Linked DNA regions of Ketobacter alkanivorans. The protein of the gene in region 2 interacts with the protein of the main gene of each other region in a pairwise test. Links are inferred from orthologs where the notes say so. Each region holds a gene or a part of one and is shown on either strand. Other genes may lie near its edges.

Region 1 (9,304 bases), 770 kb from region 2 along the record:
AAATCATTTCCTTAATCACAGCGGAGTTTTCGGCATCATATTACAGAATTATGTCACGGCTGTGACATACATTCTTAGCACGCATAAAATTCATGACGGAAACCGGCGATCGAAGAACAGGCTGCAGAACAGGTGCGCGGGCCTCTATCCCAGCAGTAATTTAACACCCACTACTACCAGCAAGGCTGCAAAGATCTTTTTAAGAGTGGCCGCCGGTAATCTGTGGGCCAGACGGGCACCGACTTGAGCGAAGATAACGCTGGTAACAGAGATCCCAAGCAGTGCAGGCAGATAGACATAGCCAAAACTGTATTCAGGTGTTGATTCATCCCACCCGGTAACGATAAAACCAAAGGCTCCCGCTACTGCGATTGGCATTCCCCCTGCGGCTGAGGTGCCAACAGCCTGCTGCATCTTAACGTTGCACCAGGTCAGGAAAGGCACACTAAGAGACCCTCCGCCGATACCGAATATTGCAGAAATTGAGCCTATCACCACACCCACCAACGATAGCCCCGCCTTACCAGGAAGCTCTCGGGACGCCTTGGGTTTTACTCCGGCCGCCATCTGCAGTGCTATGAGTATGGCAAATACACCAAACAGCATCTGCAATACTCGGCCGTTGATGATGTCTGCCAGCTTGGCACCCAAAAGGGCTCCGCCGGCTAATCCAAATGCAAACCAGGTAAGCACAGGCCAAAGCACAGCGCCTTTTTTATGATGCTGATAAACTGATCCAGAGGAGGTAATGATGATGGTGGCAAGGGAGGTGCCCACTGCCATATGAGTGAGCACGTCGGGTGAAAACTGAATTGCGCTAAAAGCGTAGATCAACACCGGGACAATAATTAAACCGCCGCCCACACCAAGCAGGCCAGCGGCTAACCCTGCCACTATACCCAGGGCAGGGTATATCAAGTATTCCATTAACCGGTGAAGCCGTAACTCATTAAACGCTGATAGCGCTCCGCCATCAGGGCTTCTTCATCTTTGGCGGTAAGGCGCTCCAGGTTTTCGATCAAGGCAGCCTTAAGTGAATCGGCCACTGCGCTATGATTACGATGACTGCCACCCAGCGGCTCCGGAATAATCTGATCCACCAGCCCCAGCTCATGCAGTCGTTCAGCCGTGAGCCCCATGGCGGCTGCCGCATCCGATGCGTACTCGGCACTTTTCCAAAGAATGGAGGCACAGCCTTCGGGCGAAATGACTGAGTACGTACTGTACTGAAGCATCTGTAAATGATCACACACGCCAATGGCCAGCGCACCGCCGGAGCCACCTTCGCCGATGACAGTGGCGATGATGGGGGTTTTCAAACTGGCCATTACCGCTAGATTACGGGCGATGGCCTCGCTCTGACCTCGCTCTTCTGCTTCGATGCCAGGATAAGCTCCGGGGGTATCGATAAAGGTCAGCAGTGGCATTTTAAAACGCTCCGCCATCTGCATCAGGCGCATGGCCTTGCGATAGCCCTCTGGCTGCGGCATGCCAAAATTACGGCGTACTTTTTCTTTAACATCCCGACCTTTCTGATGGCCGATGATCATTACCGGCTTGCCGTCCAAACGGGCCACACCGCCAATAATGGCCTTGTCATCCCCAAAGGTACGATCACCGTGGAGCTCATCGAACTCGGTAAAAATCAGGTCGATATAATCCAAGGTGTAGGGACGCTTGGGGTGGCGCGCCAGCTGGGCAATTTGCCAGGAGGTTAAATTGGAAAAGATGGTTTCAGTCAGCGAAAGGCTCTTGTCTTTCAGCTGTTTCACTTCATCGGTAATATTCAGTGCGGTGCTGTCGCCCATATTGCGCAGCTCGTTAATCTTGGATTCCAGTTCTGCGATAGGTTGTTCGAAATCCAGATAGTTAGGATTCATAACTCATTGATCCTGTTTAATTGTTATAGGCTATGGGTTAGCGAGTTTATTCAGCCCAATACCTTACGTGAAGCGCGCCAACCTGTCGAGATTTAGGCTGGCAAGAAGGGGCGCGATTTTGTGGCAAAATGTTATCCCAACCGGCTGGCAGTCAGGATCAGCGATAATGCACTGTCAGGGTTCGCTCACCACACAGCTGCTCTAATTGTTTTATAAGCTCCGGCTTGGGGGAAATACGCCAGTCGTCCCCCAGGTATAGGCGTCCATGAGCACCCTGACGGGCATACTGAATCCGGACCTTGCAGCCGCCTTCGCGATAGGGTGTCAGGGCAGCCTGCAATTGTTGGCTGAACTCTGGCCCTACTCGGGACTGGTCGATGTCTAAACTGATCAAACGGGCGTAGTTTTCCCGCGCTTGAGCGATACCAAAGACTTTGCGGGTTACCATTTTCAGGCCGCCGGAGTAGTCATCCATGCTGACATCCCCTTCCACCACCAGTACCGCATCTTTGATAAGCTGATCCTTATATTCTTCATAGGTATCAGAGAAGATGGATATTTCCAAACGCCCGCTCTTGTCATCCAACGTCAAGAATGCCATTTTGTCGCCGCGTTTGTTTTTCATGACCCGCTGAGCAATCACCAGCCCGGCCACGATGGAGCGCGACTCTTTAGTGTTACCTGGTTTCACATCGGCGATCCGACAAGAGATAAAGTGGGAAATCTCCTCTAGATACTGATCTATAGGGTGTCCGGTCAGATACAGGCCAAGGGTATCTTTTTCGCCGTTAAGACGCTCATCATCACTCCAGGGTTTGACCTTGGCCCACTCGGGTTCGGGCTGCTCCTCTTCTTCCACAGCACCGAACATGTCCATGATGCCAAGATCCTGGTTTTTACTTTCCTGCTCGGCGTAACGCATGGCCTCCTGCAGGCTGGCCATAAGAGTGGCGCGGTCTGGCCCCAGCTTGTCCAATGCGCCGGCACGCACCAAGGCTTCCATAGAGCGCTTATTGAGTTTTTTCAGATCGACTCTGCGGCAGAACTCAAACAAGTTTTTGAAGGGCTTATTAGCGTCGCGGGCCTCCAGGATAGCCTCGATGGGGCCCTCCCCCAATCCTTTGATTGCGCCTAACCCGTACACAACCTGCTCTTGCTCACCCACTGTAAACTTGTACTCACTGACGTTCACATCCGGCGACACAATAGCCAGTTTCATGCGACGACATTCATCAATCAACGTCACCACTTTGTCGGTGTTGTGCATATCGGCAGACAGCACCGCGGCCATAAAACCAGCTGGATAATGGGCCTTGAGCCAAGCTGTCTGATACGACACCAGTGCATAGGCAGCGGAGTGGGATTTGTTAAAGCCGTACTTGGCGAACTCTTCCATGGTGTCGAAGATTTCGCCTGAAAGTTTAGGGTCGATGCCATTCTTGGCAGCACCATCCACAAACAAACCCCGTTGCTGGGCCATAACGTCGGCTTTCTTTTTACCCATAGCACGACGCAACAAATCAGCGCCGCCCAGAGTAAAATCTGCCAGCACCTGGGGAATCAGCATCACCTGTTCCTGATACAGAATGGTGCCGTAGGTGGTATCCAGAACAGGCTTCAGATCGGGGTGGGGGTAATCTACCTTTTGCCGCCCATGCTTTCGGGCGATAAAGTCATCCACCATGCCAGAACCCAGAGGGCCAGGACGAAACAAGGCCACCAACGCGACGATGTCTTCGAAGGTGTTAGGTTTGAGGCGTTTTATCAGATCTTTCATACCCCGTGATTCCAGCTGGAATACGGCGGTGGTCTCGGCTCTTTGCAGCAGGTCAAAAGAAGCTTGGTCATCGAGCGGAATTCGCTCAATGTCTACCGGTGGCTCGCCCTGCTTTTCCAATACAGGATTGATGGTTTTCAGGGCCCAGTCCACGATGGTCAACGTGCGCAGGCCGAGGAAATCGAACTTCACCAAGCCCGCTGCTTCCACATCGTCTTTATCAAACTGGGTAACCAGGTTGTTACCGTGTTCATCGCAATAGAGAGGCACGTAATCCGTAAGGGCAGAAGGCGCAATGACCACACCTCCGGCGTGCTTACCCACGTTACGGGTAATACCTTCCAGCTTGAGGGCCATGTCCAGCAGTTCACGGACGTCCTCATCGCGATCGTACAATTCTTGCAGCTGGGGCTCCTGCTCTATGGCTTTGCTGAGTGTCATACCGACTTCAAAGGGAATCAGTTTGGCAATACGATCCACGAAACCGTAGGATCGACCTTGTACTCGCCCAACATCGCGCACTACCGCTTTTGCCGCCATCGAACCGAATGTAATGATCTGGCTGACCGCATTACGACCATATTTTTCGGCCACATAATCGATAACACGATCACGACCGTCCATACAAAAGTCAACGTCGAAATCGGGCATGGATACCCGCTCAGGGTTGAGAAACCGTTCGAACAGCAGATCGTATTCCAATGGATCGAGGTCGGTTATTTTCAGCACGTAGGCAACGAGAGAGCCTGCGCCGGAGCCCCGCCCCGGCCCCACCGGCACACCATTGTTTTTGGCCCATTGGATAAAGTCCGCAACAATGAGGAAGTACCCAGGAAACCCCATCTGAATGATTACATCCAACTCACTCTGCAAACGCTCATCATAAGGTTTGCGGATTTCGGCAAACCCAGGATCATTCACGTCATACAGAAAGGCCAGGCGTTGCTCGAGCCCCTTGCGGGATTCGGCGATGATAAAGTCGTCCAACGTCATGCCTTCAGGCACTGGGTAGTCCGGCAGGAAATAGGTGCCCAGGGGGATCTCAAAACTGCAGCGCTTCGCTATCTCAACCGTGTTTTCGATGGCCTCAGGGATGTCCTGAAACAGCTCACACATCTCTTCGGGGGATTTCAGATACTGCTCTTCACTGTAGCGTTGCTCACGACTGGGGTCTTCCAGTGTCCAACCCTCGTATATACAGACGCGGGTTTCGTGGGCTTCAAAGTCATCCCGTTTCAGAAAACGGACATCGTTGGTCGCCACCACCGGCAAGTTGAACTTCTGCGCGACATCTACAGCAAGGTGCAAATAGGTTTCATCATCCTGACGCGAGGTACGGTGAAGCTCCAAATAAAACGAATCAGGAAACAGCTCGCTGTACTCTGCAAGCAGCTGCTCGACTTTGTCGTGCTTCCCCCCTAGTAATGCACGACCGATTTCGGCTTGCCTGCCACCGGACAAACAGATCAAGCCATCTGTTTTTTGTCGCAGGTAGTCACGGGCAATAATTGCTTTGTCGAGCTTTTGGCCATGTAGATAAGATTCAGACACCAGTTCAGTCAGGTTGCGATAACCTTGTAAGCTTTTGGCGAGCAATACGATCTGGGTTGGCGGCTCATCGGGCTGGGCTGATTCAAGCAGTACGTCTGCGCCGTAAATGGGTTTGAGCCCCGCATCCATGGCAGACCGCTGAAACTTCACCAGGGCGAACATGTTGCAGAAATCCGTAAGAGCCAAGGCTGGCATATTCATTTCAGAACACAATTTCGCCAACGGCTTAATACGCACCAGTCCATCCACCAGTGAATATTCAGAATGAATACGCAGATGTACGAATGGTTGTGTCATGTTAGTGCGCCTGTGCTGTAGGTGAGTTTAATCCAGCAATTTTGCCACCGGCCCGAACGAGCGGCGGTGTATTTCCGTAGGGCCGAGCTTATGCAAGGCATCCATGTGAACTTTGGTAGGATAGCCTTTATGCTTGGCAAAGCCATAGCCAGGATAGCGCTGCTCCATCTCATCCATCTCTCGGTCACGAGTGACTTTAGCGAGGATAGAGGCCGCGCTGATGCAGGGTTCAGTGAGATCCCCTTTTACAATTGCCTGAGATGGGCAGGGCAAATTCGGACACCGATTACCATCCACCAAGGCAAATTCTGCCATCGGTGACAGTTGTTCTACTGCCCTCTGCATAGCCAGCATACTGGCGTGCAAGATATTGAGTTTATCTATTTCCTCTACATTGGCTCGGCCAATGGCCCACGCCAGAGCATCCCGCTGGATGATCTCAAACAGAGCTTCGCGCTTTTTTTCTGAGAGTTTCTTGGAATCGGTAAGCCCCGCAATGGGTTTGTCAGGATGAAGTATCACCGCTGCAGCAACCACATCCCATGCCAATGGCCCGCGCCCGACCTCATCAACACCTGCGATCAGTTTACCATTGGCGAAGCCAATCTCAGCCTGCATTTACTACGCCCTCACCCGCCGAACTAGCCTGCTTTTCGAGCAAACCGGCAATGGCCGCAGCGGCCTGCTCGCTGGCATTCATATTCAGTTGATCGTGGATTTCACCGAAACGTGCCTGCATGGTCTTACAGCGCTGTGGATCCTGCATTAAACCAAAGAGCGCACGAGCCAGAACCTCCGGGCGTGCATTTTCCTGCAAGAATTCAGGGGCAATTTCTTCATCCGCCAGTAAGTTGGGCAGGGCAATAAACTTGTTCTTCACCAATGGGGACAAAATCGCATGAGTAATCGCCCCCCAGCTGAAGGCCACTACCATCGGGCGTTTCAGCAACATGGCTTCCAATGTCACGGTGCCAGAGGTAGCCAACACGTAATCAGCGCCCGCCATCACCTCTCGGGCATGACCATCCACCAACTGGATGGGCAATTCAGTATTCAGTTGTTTCAACTGCAGTTCGAACTGGTGTCGACGCTGATCATTCGCTAACGGCACAATAAACTTGGTTTGGGGGCTCATGATGGCTATCAGGCGCATGGTTTCCAAAAACAATGGGCCCATGTATTTCAGTTCACCACCGCGACTTCCTGGTAGAACCGCTACAACCTTATCGGCCGGCGCAAATTCCCAATAGCGCTTGGCGCGGTCATGATCGATTTTGGAATCAATATCTGTCGCAAAGGGGTGCCCAACAAACTTTACCGGTACATCAAAGCGTTTATAGAAATCTGCCTCGAACGGAAGCAGTGTCAGCATCAAATCCACATCGCGGCGAATTTTGAAAACCCGCTTCTGTCGCCAGGCCCAAACGGTTGGTGAAACGTAGTGTACGGTTTTGATACCGTGCGTTTTTAAGAAGCCTTCTACGGGTAGATTGAAATCAGGGGAATCAATACCGATGAACACATCAATTTTTTCATCGAGAAATCGCTGTTTTAAAGTCTTGCGAATATTGAGTAGTTCTCGCAACCGGCCCAGCACCGCAAATATACCCATCACACTCAGTCGGTCTATGGGGAAAAGACTTTCGCAACCGGCCTCGATCATAGCCGGACCACCAATCCCCACAAATCGAGCGCTCGGCCAGTGTTTGCGCAACGCCTTAATCAGGCCGGCACCCAGCTGGTCACCGGACATTTCGCCCGCAACAATGCCAACAGTGATCGCAGAACTGTTATGAGGAGGCATATCAGTACCGAAATTAGCGGGCAATGCCACGACTGGAAGACTTTATCGAATCGATGAAAAGCTGTAGATTGGGATCGTGGGGCTTCGCTTCGAGCTGAGCCAAAGCCTGCTCGAGTTTCAATCCACGCATGTACACGGTTTTGTAGGCATCTTTCAATAACGACATGGATTCCTTGCTGAAATTGCGCCGCCGCATGCCTTCAAAATTCATACCTGCGGGCCTTGCCGGGTTACCCGCTACCATCATAAAGGCTGGCACGTCCTTACCGGTCAACGCTCCCATCCCCAGCATTGCATAAGGCCCCACGTGACAGAACTGGTGAGCACCGGAAAACCCGGCAAAAATCACATCATGGGCCACATGCACGTGCCCAGCCATGGTGGCATGGGCTGCAAAAATATTATCATCGCCGATCTGGCAGTCATGGGCCACATGCACGTATCCCATGATCAGGTTGCGACTGCCGATACGGGTTACACCTTCATCCTGTATGGTTCCACGATGAATCGTACAACACTCACGAATGTGGTTATCGTCACCAATTTCCAGGCGGGTTGGTTCGCCTTTGTATTTTTTGTCCTGGCAATCCTCTCCCACCGAGGCAAACTGGAATATGCGATTACGCTTGCCAATCTTGGTGGGGCCTTTAATGCAGGCATGAGAATTAACTACGGTACCAGAGTCGATTTCGACACCGGGACCGATATAGGAAAACGGGCCAACTTCGACATCCGCAGCCAGCTCCGCCTTTGGATCAACTACAGCTTGTGGGTGGATCAATCTACAAATCCCTTTCTGCACAGGTTATATCGGAAACGGCGACCTCTTGCCCGTCCACCGTTGCTACCGCATGGAACTTCCAAATAGTACGTTTTCTGGATTTAATGGTAGCTCGCATCACCAACTGCTCACCCGGCAAAACCGGCCGACGAAACTTGGTTTTATCTACAGAGGCCACCACATAAACCTTGTTGCTGCTGGCAGTCTGACCGACTGTCTTGAACGCCAGCAAGCCCGCCGTTTGCGCCATTGCCTCGATAATGAGTACGCCGGGCAAAATAGGGTTATCGGGAAAATGCCCTTCAAATACTGGCTCATTATTGGAAATGCCGCGTACCGCAACAATGTACTCCCCTTCAACCAGCTCAAGCACCCTGTCCACTTGCAGGAATGGGGCACGATGGGGAAGGATCTCTTTAATTTCGTTAATATTCATCATAGTTCAACGGGTAGAATCTATCTCATTTTAAATCACTAGCTTAGGGGGATTCCAGCAACAATTCATCTCTTATAAGGTAACACGATATGAATCACTGGTCAGAGGTTTGCTGAGATTTTAACAGCTTCTCCAGTCGGCTGATTTTGCGGGCCATTTCATCGAGCTGACGGAACCGCGCTGCATTTTTGCGCCAAAGAGACGTGGTAGACATGGCGGTACCTGAGGAATAGGAGCCGGGCTCTGTAATGCTTTTGGTAATAGCGCTGCGCATGGTGAGATGAACTCGATCTGTTATCTCAAGGTGTCCGGCAATGCCAACGGCACCGGCAATTGTACAGTACTTACCAATTTTGGTGCTTCCCGCGATGCCGGTACAACCGGCGATGGCGGTACACTCCCCTATCTCAACGTTGTGCGCTATCTGAATCTGGTTATCCAGAATCACCCCGTTGCCGATAATCGTATCCTGAATGGCACCGCGATCGATGGTGGTATTAGCGCCCACCTCCACATCATTGCCAATGCTGACCGCACCCACCTGGGCGATTTTCTGCCACTGGCCTTGGTCATTGGCAAAACCGAAGCCATCGGCACCAACCACTACACCACTGTGAAACGTGCAGCGATCACCGGTTTTGACGCCATGATAAAACGTTACGTTGGCATGCAGCGTTGTGTTTGCACCGATGCTGCAATTTGCACCCACTACAGCCCCTGCACCAACCTCGACGTTGTCCGCCAGTACAGCGCCAGACTCAATAACCGCCATTGGGCC
Region 2 (8,091 bases):
GCTGGTTTGAATGTCGTCGATCAGGCCTTTTTCCAAGCATTGATTGCCATACCAATGCTCTCCGGTTGCAACGGTGTCGACGTCCAATGATGGGCGGTTGCGTTTGATCAGCTCTTTAAACAAAACGTGGGTTTCTTCGATTTCCTCAACGAATTTCTTTTTGCCTTCGTCGGTATTCTCACCCAGCATGGTCACAGTGCGTTTGAATTCGCCAGCGGTATAAATATCGTAGTCGACATCGTATTTACGAAGAATGCGATTGAAGTTCGGCAGTTCGGCGACGACTCCGATGGAACCAAGTATGGCAAAGGGTGCCGCGATTATCTTATTGGCGGTGCATGCCATCATGTAGCCACCGCTGGCAGCCACTTTATCGACGCACACTGTTAACGGGATCTCTCTTTGGCGAAAGCGCTCTAACTGTGAGGATGCCAGTCCATAGGAATGTACTTGCCCGCCTGGGCTTTCCAGACGGAGCACCACCTCGTCCTGGCGTTCAACCATCGTCAGCACGGCGGTAATTTCGTTGGCAAAATGCTCTACACCAGAGGCTTTGACATCACCATCAAAATCCAGCACAAAAATACGCTTTCGACGTGGTTCATCCTTGATTTTTTTCTTGGCCTTTTCTTCCTTTTTGCGTGCTTTTTCAAGCTCTTTCAGCTCGTGCTTGTCCAGCAGGTAATGGCGCAGGGTGTCTTGAAGATCATCGAAAAAATCATTGAGAGGCGTAACCATTATTTCGCCTTTGTGGTCACGTCGCTGCCGGGATTGTGCACTGGCTGCCGCCACACTGATGATCATGATGATGGCGATAACGACGGTTACGGCCTTGGCAAGAAAAAGGCCGTATTCAGACAAAAATTCGATCACGTAAAAACCTCGTAGCTAGGATGGATCCTGAATGTTATTCGAGGCCATAAGATACCGCAAAGGCAATGGGAATCCTACCTATTCCCATTCTTTGATGGCAATGATTGCACGGTCGTTTTCCGGGCGTGCAATCAGGCCGTTGTTGGTGAGCTGGATGGTAAACAAGGCACCATCGGCCATGGGGAGAAAGGTGGCGCTGCCATATTCAGCATCAAACCACGCAAAGTGATTGGACAGGCTATCCAGCGCATTCCACAGATCGAAGCCTACATCAGGATTGCTGAGAGCGTAGATGCTGCGGGGCTTGGTGCGCTCGTCCTCAAGTGTGAAGTAGCGGCCCTGAATGCGATCCAACTTATAACCAGGACGCCCGCCCAAGGTTGCGAGTAGCCCTTTCCACTTGATTACTCGGGCATCCACTTGCCAAAGGTCACCGCTGATCTCGAATGGCATTTCCGAGCCACTGGAGGACATGACGACGTTGGCCTTGTAAAACTGGTTATCGAGCTTGTCAAAACTGATGGTGGCCACTGTGACTTCTTTGTCCACAGGCCGATATGCGTTTACGTTCAGGGCGGTCAGGCCCATGATGATAGAAAGAGTGAGAAAGAGGAATCCTGCTGTGCCTTTGATCCAGCCCAGAATCCAATCCTTGCGTAATAACATGAACAGAGCGATCACCAGCAAGATAAGGCTGAAGATGGCAAACGGCGCTGTGATCCATTGATATTGCATAGAGTGATTCCGTTGTAATTAGCCGTCAGGTTGACATTGTTGCCAGATATTGTGCAATTAGCTCATGGGAAATTGAGCCTCGCGGTGGGATAGATGGCAGGTCATTGATGTTCCACCACCCCGCCTCTTCGATTTCATCATCCTCTAGGATAATGTCGCCACCTGCGTATTCAGCATGAAACCCAATCATGAGTGAATGGGGGAAAGGCCACGGTTGGCTGCCTTTGTATTCCAAATTCTTAACCCGTACCCCCACCTCTTCTTGTATCTCACGATGCACAGCCATTTCGAGGGTTTCACCCGCCTCCACAAACCCTGCGAGGGTTGAGAACATGCCCTGGGGGAAATTCGGTGATCGAGCTAACAGTATCTCAGTGCCTTTGGTCACCAACACGATGATGCAAGGCGAAATACGGGGGTACTGGGTGTGGCCACAGCTAGGACACAGTTTGGCCCTATCCCTGTCGTGATGCACTGTTTCTGTGCCGCAGCGGCCACAAAAGCGGTGGTTGGTATCCCAATCCAGAACCTGTCGCGCTTTACCGGCGATCATAAACAGATTCGGGTCGACCATCATGGCCACGCGACGTAGGTCGTGCAGCATGTAGTTGGGTGGCAACGGGCCCTCACATTCCAGCGTAACGGCATAGCAGGGGCTGCTTTGCAGTTGGCCTAAATAATGGGGGCTACGATGGGGAATGCCCAGCAGTGAGAAACGGTCAATCTGCGGCACCATCAACCCATACTGATCCTGCACCATCAAAAGCCTGCCTTTATGAAATGCAAACCATATGGCTTCGCCTTCGTGATCGTCGGGGGCAATGACTCCGGGTACAAAATCCATTACATTCAACCGTTATGCCGCTTTAACCGGATAACCCAGTTCCTGCATGCTTTCTTCCGCTACTTCCATGATGCCTTCGCCGATGGGCTTATCGTCCTCCATGCCTTCGAGGAAATAGTCCACGCTGGTGATGGCATCGGCCAGGGTTTCCATTAAGGCTGTTGTAGGGGGCGCACTGCGATCTCGGATCAATTGATTCTCGATGAAGGCTTCGCAGGCTTCAACCACCGCGGCAGCTCGATGCAGCTGTAAAAACAATAAGCCGCCCCATACGGACTTAAGAGTGACCGGTACGTTGTTGAGGTGCATGCCATCCCAGTTAGAGTCCATAAATGAGGTGATGGCTCGCTTGGCTAGGGATAACCCGGCCCGTGCCTCTCCGACGACGACGCGACGGGCATCATCAAGCTGGGTGACTGAAATGCCGTCAGACATGGCTTCTTCGGCTTTACTGCTGTACAGACTGCTATCTGGGCCGCGACGTGGCGACAGGGTGGCCACGCTGTTTTCTACGTACAGCAAGGCATCCGCCACCCGGTTGAACTCATCGGACTCGGCGTCAACGTCTTCGGCTTTCCAATTGCGCACGATGTCTGCCTTCTCTTTGAACAAGCCAGCGGCTTTGCTCAGGCCGAGCATAATCAGGGTATTTCCCACCTTTCTCATGGCTTCAGCGATGGATTCGAAGCCTTCGTCATCGGTGGAGGCACCACGTGCACCCAAATCCAGCGAGTCTTTAATGTGATTCAATTCTTCGGTCAGGGCCTCAGCGACTGAGCGAATTACGGTGCCACCAGGGCCGCGCAGTATTTCCTGCTCCTGACGCAGATTGGCATCGGTCAGTCCGCCTGTTTCCAGTTTAAACAGATCCATCACCTCTTTGAGATGATCGCCAACCGGGCCAGCCAGGGATGCGATGTAAACGCACTCCTGAACGGTGGGTTTGGGGGGCTCTTTGTTAAGCGCAGACTCCCCCAGATGAATGACGTTTTTAATTTGCCGATCCACCAAACCCAAAAGCGATTTGCGCGCTACGTTCAGTTCCACAGCCTCTTTGCCGATTGCTTCGAGCACGGCAAGGGTTAACCACCACAGCTTGGATATGGGAGCGTTTCCGGTTAGAGCGTCGATACGGGAAACCGCGCGGGACATCATTTTGGCGTTGGCCGAAACACTTTCGTTACGCAATATGCCTAACAATCCAACCTGATACATATGACGCAAGCGTCGACCGGATGTTTGCAGTTGTTCCATGTCCGGTGCTGCCGCAGCGCCTTTCGATGGGCGTGGTGGATTCTCCCCCAAATCAAAAAATACGCTTTCGGTGATCATGGGGCGATTGAGAAAAAACCGAACTTCGTTGATGGTGGGTATCAGCAATACTGGCAATGCCTGCTTTTTGACCTCAACGTATTCAAGGTAATGAACCAGCACCATAATGGCGTTGCTGATAGCAGCCAGTTCCGGTTCATTATTTTTGTCGTGATGAGCCAGTATTTTATGCCCAAGCAGCTCAAGCTCTTCTGACAGAATGGCAGAGCCTGGCAGGTTTATGAGTTTGAACACGCCCTTTATGAGAGCAAATTGCTCAATTGCCGCTTTTAAACGGGCTTCGTTCTCGGGTTCCTCAACGAACTGCTCAAGATTGGATTCTGCAATAGACAGTGATTCATCAATCTGTTCTTTGACCAGGTTTAGTGAGGCTGAACCTTCAATTGTTAGCATGCTGACACCGTTCTTGTTCTTAAAAGCGGACTCAATGGATCAGGCTGCTTTAAAGGCACACCTAACCTAAGAATGTTTACACAGGGCTTATCTCATTATAGTTTCTTTTTCTTGTTTTACTTCAATGAGATAAAGCCACCCCGACCGCATGTTACTGGGGTTGTTTAGGTGGAGCGTGAATAAACACAGCTAACCTATTGTTTAAATGTATCTTTTAATTGAGATTTGGACAACTTAAACAATAGAACCACCGCACAGAACCGGAAAAATATTAGTGCTTGAGCCAGACGCAGTTTCCACCGCTGATCTTGTCGAGGCTCTGCAGCCTTTCTTCGTGTAACACCAATTCTTCAGGGGTGGCTTGGAGCACCCGCAAGGGGGGCCTGTCCGTTGGCAGACGTTTGATGGCTGCCCCGGTTATTCCGCCCTCTTCCCCGCCATCACCGGTGGATAGGATTAGGTTGGTCTGGCCACCGGTCATGCCGAGGTAAACGTCAGCCAATATCTCGGCATCCAGCAGTGCGCCGTGCAGATCCCGGTGGGAGTTGTCTATTTCGTAGCGTTTACAGAGAGCATCCAGACTGTTGCGCTGGCCCGGATGCATCTTTCTGGCCATCAGCAGCGTATCAAGAACCGTACAGTGATCCTCAGTTTTGCCCAGCTGCGGCCCTACCAGCCGAAACTCATGATCCATAAAGCCCACGTCAAATGCGGCATTATGGATGACTAATTGAGCACCCTTGATGTAATCGAGAAACTCCTGCGCGATGTCTTTGAAGCGAGGTTTGTCCACCAGGAACTCATTGGTGATACCGTGCACTTCGATTGCGCCGTCGTCTATCTCTCGATCGGGTTGCAAATAGCGGTGGAAGTTGTTCCCGGTCAGGCGGCGGTTGACCATTTCCACGCAGCCGATTTCAATGATTCGGTGACCTTCAGCAGGCTCCAGGCCTGTGGTTTCAGTATCCAGTACTATCTGTCTCATAACCTAACGCCCTAACATTTCATCGATGGCCTGATTTGCCAGTTGATCCACTATTTCGTTCTCTCGATGACCGCTGTGCCCTTTTACCCAATGCCACTCCACTTCATGCTGCTGGCGAACAGCATCCAGTGACTGCCAGAGGTCGGCATTTTTCACCGGTTGTTTGCTGGCATTCTTCCAGCCTTTCTTTTTCCAGCCATGTATCCATTCGGTAATACCTTTGCGCACGTATTGAGAGTCCGTTGTGAGGCTGACCTTGCAGGGGCGCTTCAAGCTTTTCAGGCCTTCTAACGCGGCCGTTAACTCCATGCGGTTGTTAGTGGTGTCTTTTTCTGCGCCTTTCAGGCTTTTTTCAACGCCGTTAAAACGCAACAGAACACCCCAGCCACCTGGCCCTGGGTTTCCCTTGCAGGCACCATCGGTGAATATTTCTACAAAATCCATTATGACTCCGAACTGCTTCCCGGGTTGCACTGGTGTCGTGTGGACGGCTTGGCGATTCCCGCTATGGGGATGTTAACCAAGGTGTCCTTCACGGTACGGAAGCGGGGTTTGATTGGGGTAAGGGTTGAAACCTGTTTGACCGCCACAAGGACGTAAACGCCGCCGCGCTGTTGCCAGATGCGCTGCCCAAGATAGGCGATCCAGTTAAACAGCTTGCGAGTGCGGCGATTGGCGGTGGGCAGGCCGAACGCTGTGCTCTCGTATCCTTCGACGTGGAAATCCAGCAGCTTCAGCCAGTCTGACAGGCGATAGGGGCTAATAAAGTTGCCACTCCAGGGCATGCCTGCGGTTTGCATCAGAAAGAAACGACCCAACCCCCAGATACTCCACGGATTAAAGCCGACAATGACAATACGCCCGCCGGGAATCACCGCACGGGAAATCTCCCGCAGAGCACGATGAGGCGAGCTATCGAAATCCAGGCTATGGTGCAAAATTGCTACATCCACACTTTCTGTCGCCAGCGCCAGTTCATCCAAACGGCTGCATACACAACGATATTGATCATGGTGTTGCGGCTTTTCACTGACGTAAAGTTTGTTGTGAATGGTGCTCGTGCCCGCTAGCCAATGGGGTCTGCCAATACCGGTCTGCACTAAATGATAGCCAAACATGGAGGGCAGCACCCGATCAAGGATGTCCTGCTCCTCTTCGAGCAGTTCCTGACCCAGCTCTGATTCAAACCATTTGGTGAGCAGCGGATGAACCGATGCACCATGCACCTGTTGAAACGGCTTGAATAGTCTGGGTAAACTCATAGTCTCTCGGCTGTCCTGCTATGGCTCGTTCAGTGGCTGGATGAGTAGGCTAAATAAAACAATCAAACATCAGGTTACCATAATCCATGCTGACTCTTCATCCGTTACCCGTGTTTACTGATAACTATATATGGTGTCTTCATGACAACCAAACTGCCTATGTAGTGGACCCAGGGCAAGCCGATTCGGTACTGGACTATCTAAAGGATCGCTCGCTCGATTTGAAAGGGATCTTGATTACCCATCATCACTGGGATCATGTATCCGGTATTGCCCCTCTTGTGGCGGCTTATCCCGGCATACCCGTTTGGGGCCCGGCGACAGAAACCATTCCTGGCTGCACTCAACCGCTGTCTGGTGGTGACACCATTGAGCTGGCATGGGGAATCACATTTGGGGTAATCGATGTGCCGGGCCATACCTTGGGCCACATTGCCTACTACGCTAAAGAAACACCCAAAGGCCCCCTGCTGTTTTGTGGTGACACTCTGTTCTCCTCAGGTTGCGGACGGCTGTTCGAAGGCACGCCTGAACAAATGCATGACTCACTTCAGACTCTGGCGGCATTGCCGGTTGAGACCACCGTTTGCTGCACCCATGAATACACCACCGCCAACCTCAAATTCGCGCAAGCGGTGGAGCCCGACAACGAAGACGTGGCCAAGCGTATAAAAGAGGTCATGAAGTTGCGTGATCAAAATTTGCCCAGCTTGCCATCCTCTATTGGTCTGGAGCTGAAGGTGAACCCCTTTCTTCGAGCAGATAAAGAGTCGGTATTGCGGACTTTACAATCAAAATGCGGAGAGCGTCCCGCCAATGTCCTGGCCAGTTTTGCTACACTGCGACAGTGGAAAGACAATTTCTAACGCTTTTCACCGAATTGTTCTAGGTAGGCACTGTCCATACAATACCCGCCTAACCTATTGGCATCATGACTTCCGGAATCCTACGTGTTGAGTTCGTCTAAATTGCTGTTCAGGCTTCCCAGCCTTATTGTCGTATCATCGCTGTTCACACTGTCCTGTACCTCGAACATGACTAAGGAACCCGAAATTGTTACCTACGAGGCCAGCGTAGCCCCGTTGATTAACGATATCCTGGATGCAGAGGAAGCGGCCGCCGAAGAAACTTTCTATGATGGCCCTGAATACTATATCCCCGATGCCTCCGATGACGTGCTCCTTATGGATAGTCATTCTGGGGAGAGCAACGCAGAGATTGCTGTCTCCATGTGGGAGGTGTATCGCAAGAACACCATCCTCGACCTGAATGCAGATAATCCTCGCATCAAAGTGCAGCGGGACTGGTACGCCAAGCACCAATCCTATCTTGACCGGGTCACCCAGCGGGCCGAACCGTATCTTTATTACATCATCGAAGAGTCCAAAAAGCGGGGCTTACCCAGCGAACTGGCGCTGCTGCCAATCGTAGAAAGCGCCTACGATCCTTTTGCTTACTCCCACGGTCGCGCTGCCGGCATCTGGCAGTTTATACCCGGAACCGGGCGCGCATTCGGGCTGAAGCAAACCTGGTGGTACGAAGGCCGGCGTGACATTGTTGCCGCAACCGACGCAGCCATGAACTATCTGGAATCCCTCAATAACCAGTTTGATGGAGACTGGATGTTAGCTTTGGCCTCGTACAATTCCGGTGCCGGTACAGTGCGC

Evidence for each region.
Region 1: the proteins of dnaQ (region 2) and dnaE interact in binary tests that used the Escherichia coli proteins (3 or more experiments, as listed by UniProt). The link is inferred for Ketobacter alkanivorans from one-to-one orthologs.

The regions. Positions count from the first base shown.
Region 1 is NZ_CP022684.1:1,071,166-1,080,469, forward strand. What follows is about bases 1,838-5,814. They hold dnaE (DNA polymerase III subunit alpha), read right to left. Parts: upstream 5,506-5,814; coding sequence 2,038-5,505; downstream 1,838-2,037. Other genes in these bases: Kalk_RS04510 (acetyl-CoA carboxylase carboxyltransferase subunit alpha), read right to left, coding at 1,838-1,880; rnhB (ribonuclease HII), read right to left, coding at 5,533-5,814. Outside these bases: Kalk_RS04505 (sulfite exporter TauE/SafE family protein), read right to left, coding at 145-927; more of Kalk_RS04510, read right to left, coding at 927-1,837; more of rnhB, read right to left, coding at 5,815-6,123; lpxB (lipid-A-disaccharide synthase), read right to left, coding at 6,113-7,309; lpxA (acyl-ACP--UDP-N-acetylglucosamine O-acyltransferase), read right to left, coding at 7,323-8,090; 3-hydroxyacyl-ACP dehydratase FabZ, read right to left, coding at 8,092-8,529; lpxD (UDP-3-O-(3-hydroxymyristoyl)glucosamine N-acyltransferase), read right to left, coding at 8,621-9,304. UniProt on the Escherichia coli protein: DNA polymerase III is a complex, multichain enzyme responsible for most of the replicative synthesis in bacteria. This DNA polymerase also exhibits 3' to 5' exonuclease activity. The alpha chain is the DNA polymerase catalytic subunit.
Region 2 is NZ_CP022684.1:304,597-312,687, forward strand. What follows is about bases 3,306-6,069. They hold dnaQ (DNA polymerase III subunit epsilon), read right to left. Parts: upstream 5,163-6,069; coding sequence 4,449-5,162; downstream 3,306-4,448. Other genes in these bases: Kalk_RS01390 (hypothetical protein), read right to left, coding at 3,306-4,177; rnhA (ribonuclease HI), read right to left, coding at 5,166-5,609; Kalk_RS01405 (class I SAM-dependent methyltransferase), read right to left, coding at 5,606-6,069. Outside these bases: protease SohB, read right to left, coding at 1-870; Kalk_RS01380 (hypothetical protein), read right to left, coding at 952-1,608; nudC (NAD(+) diphosphatase), read right to left, coding at 1,634-2,452; more of Kalk_RS01390, read right to left, coding at 2,465-3,305; more of Kalk_RS01405, read right to left, coding at 6,070-6,424; gloB (hydroxyacylglutathione hydrolase), read left to right, coding at 6,511-7,290; Kalk_RS01415 (lytic transglycosylase), read left to right, coding at 7,459-8,091. UniProt on the Escherichia coli protein: DNA polymerase III is a complex, multichain enzyme responsible for most of the replicative synthesis in bacteria. The epsilon subunit contain the editing function and is a proofreading 3'-5' exonuclease.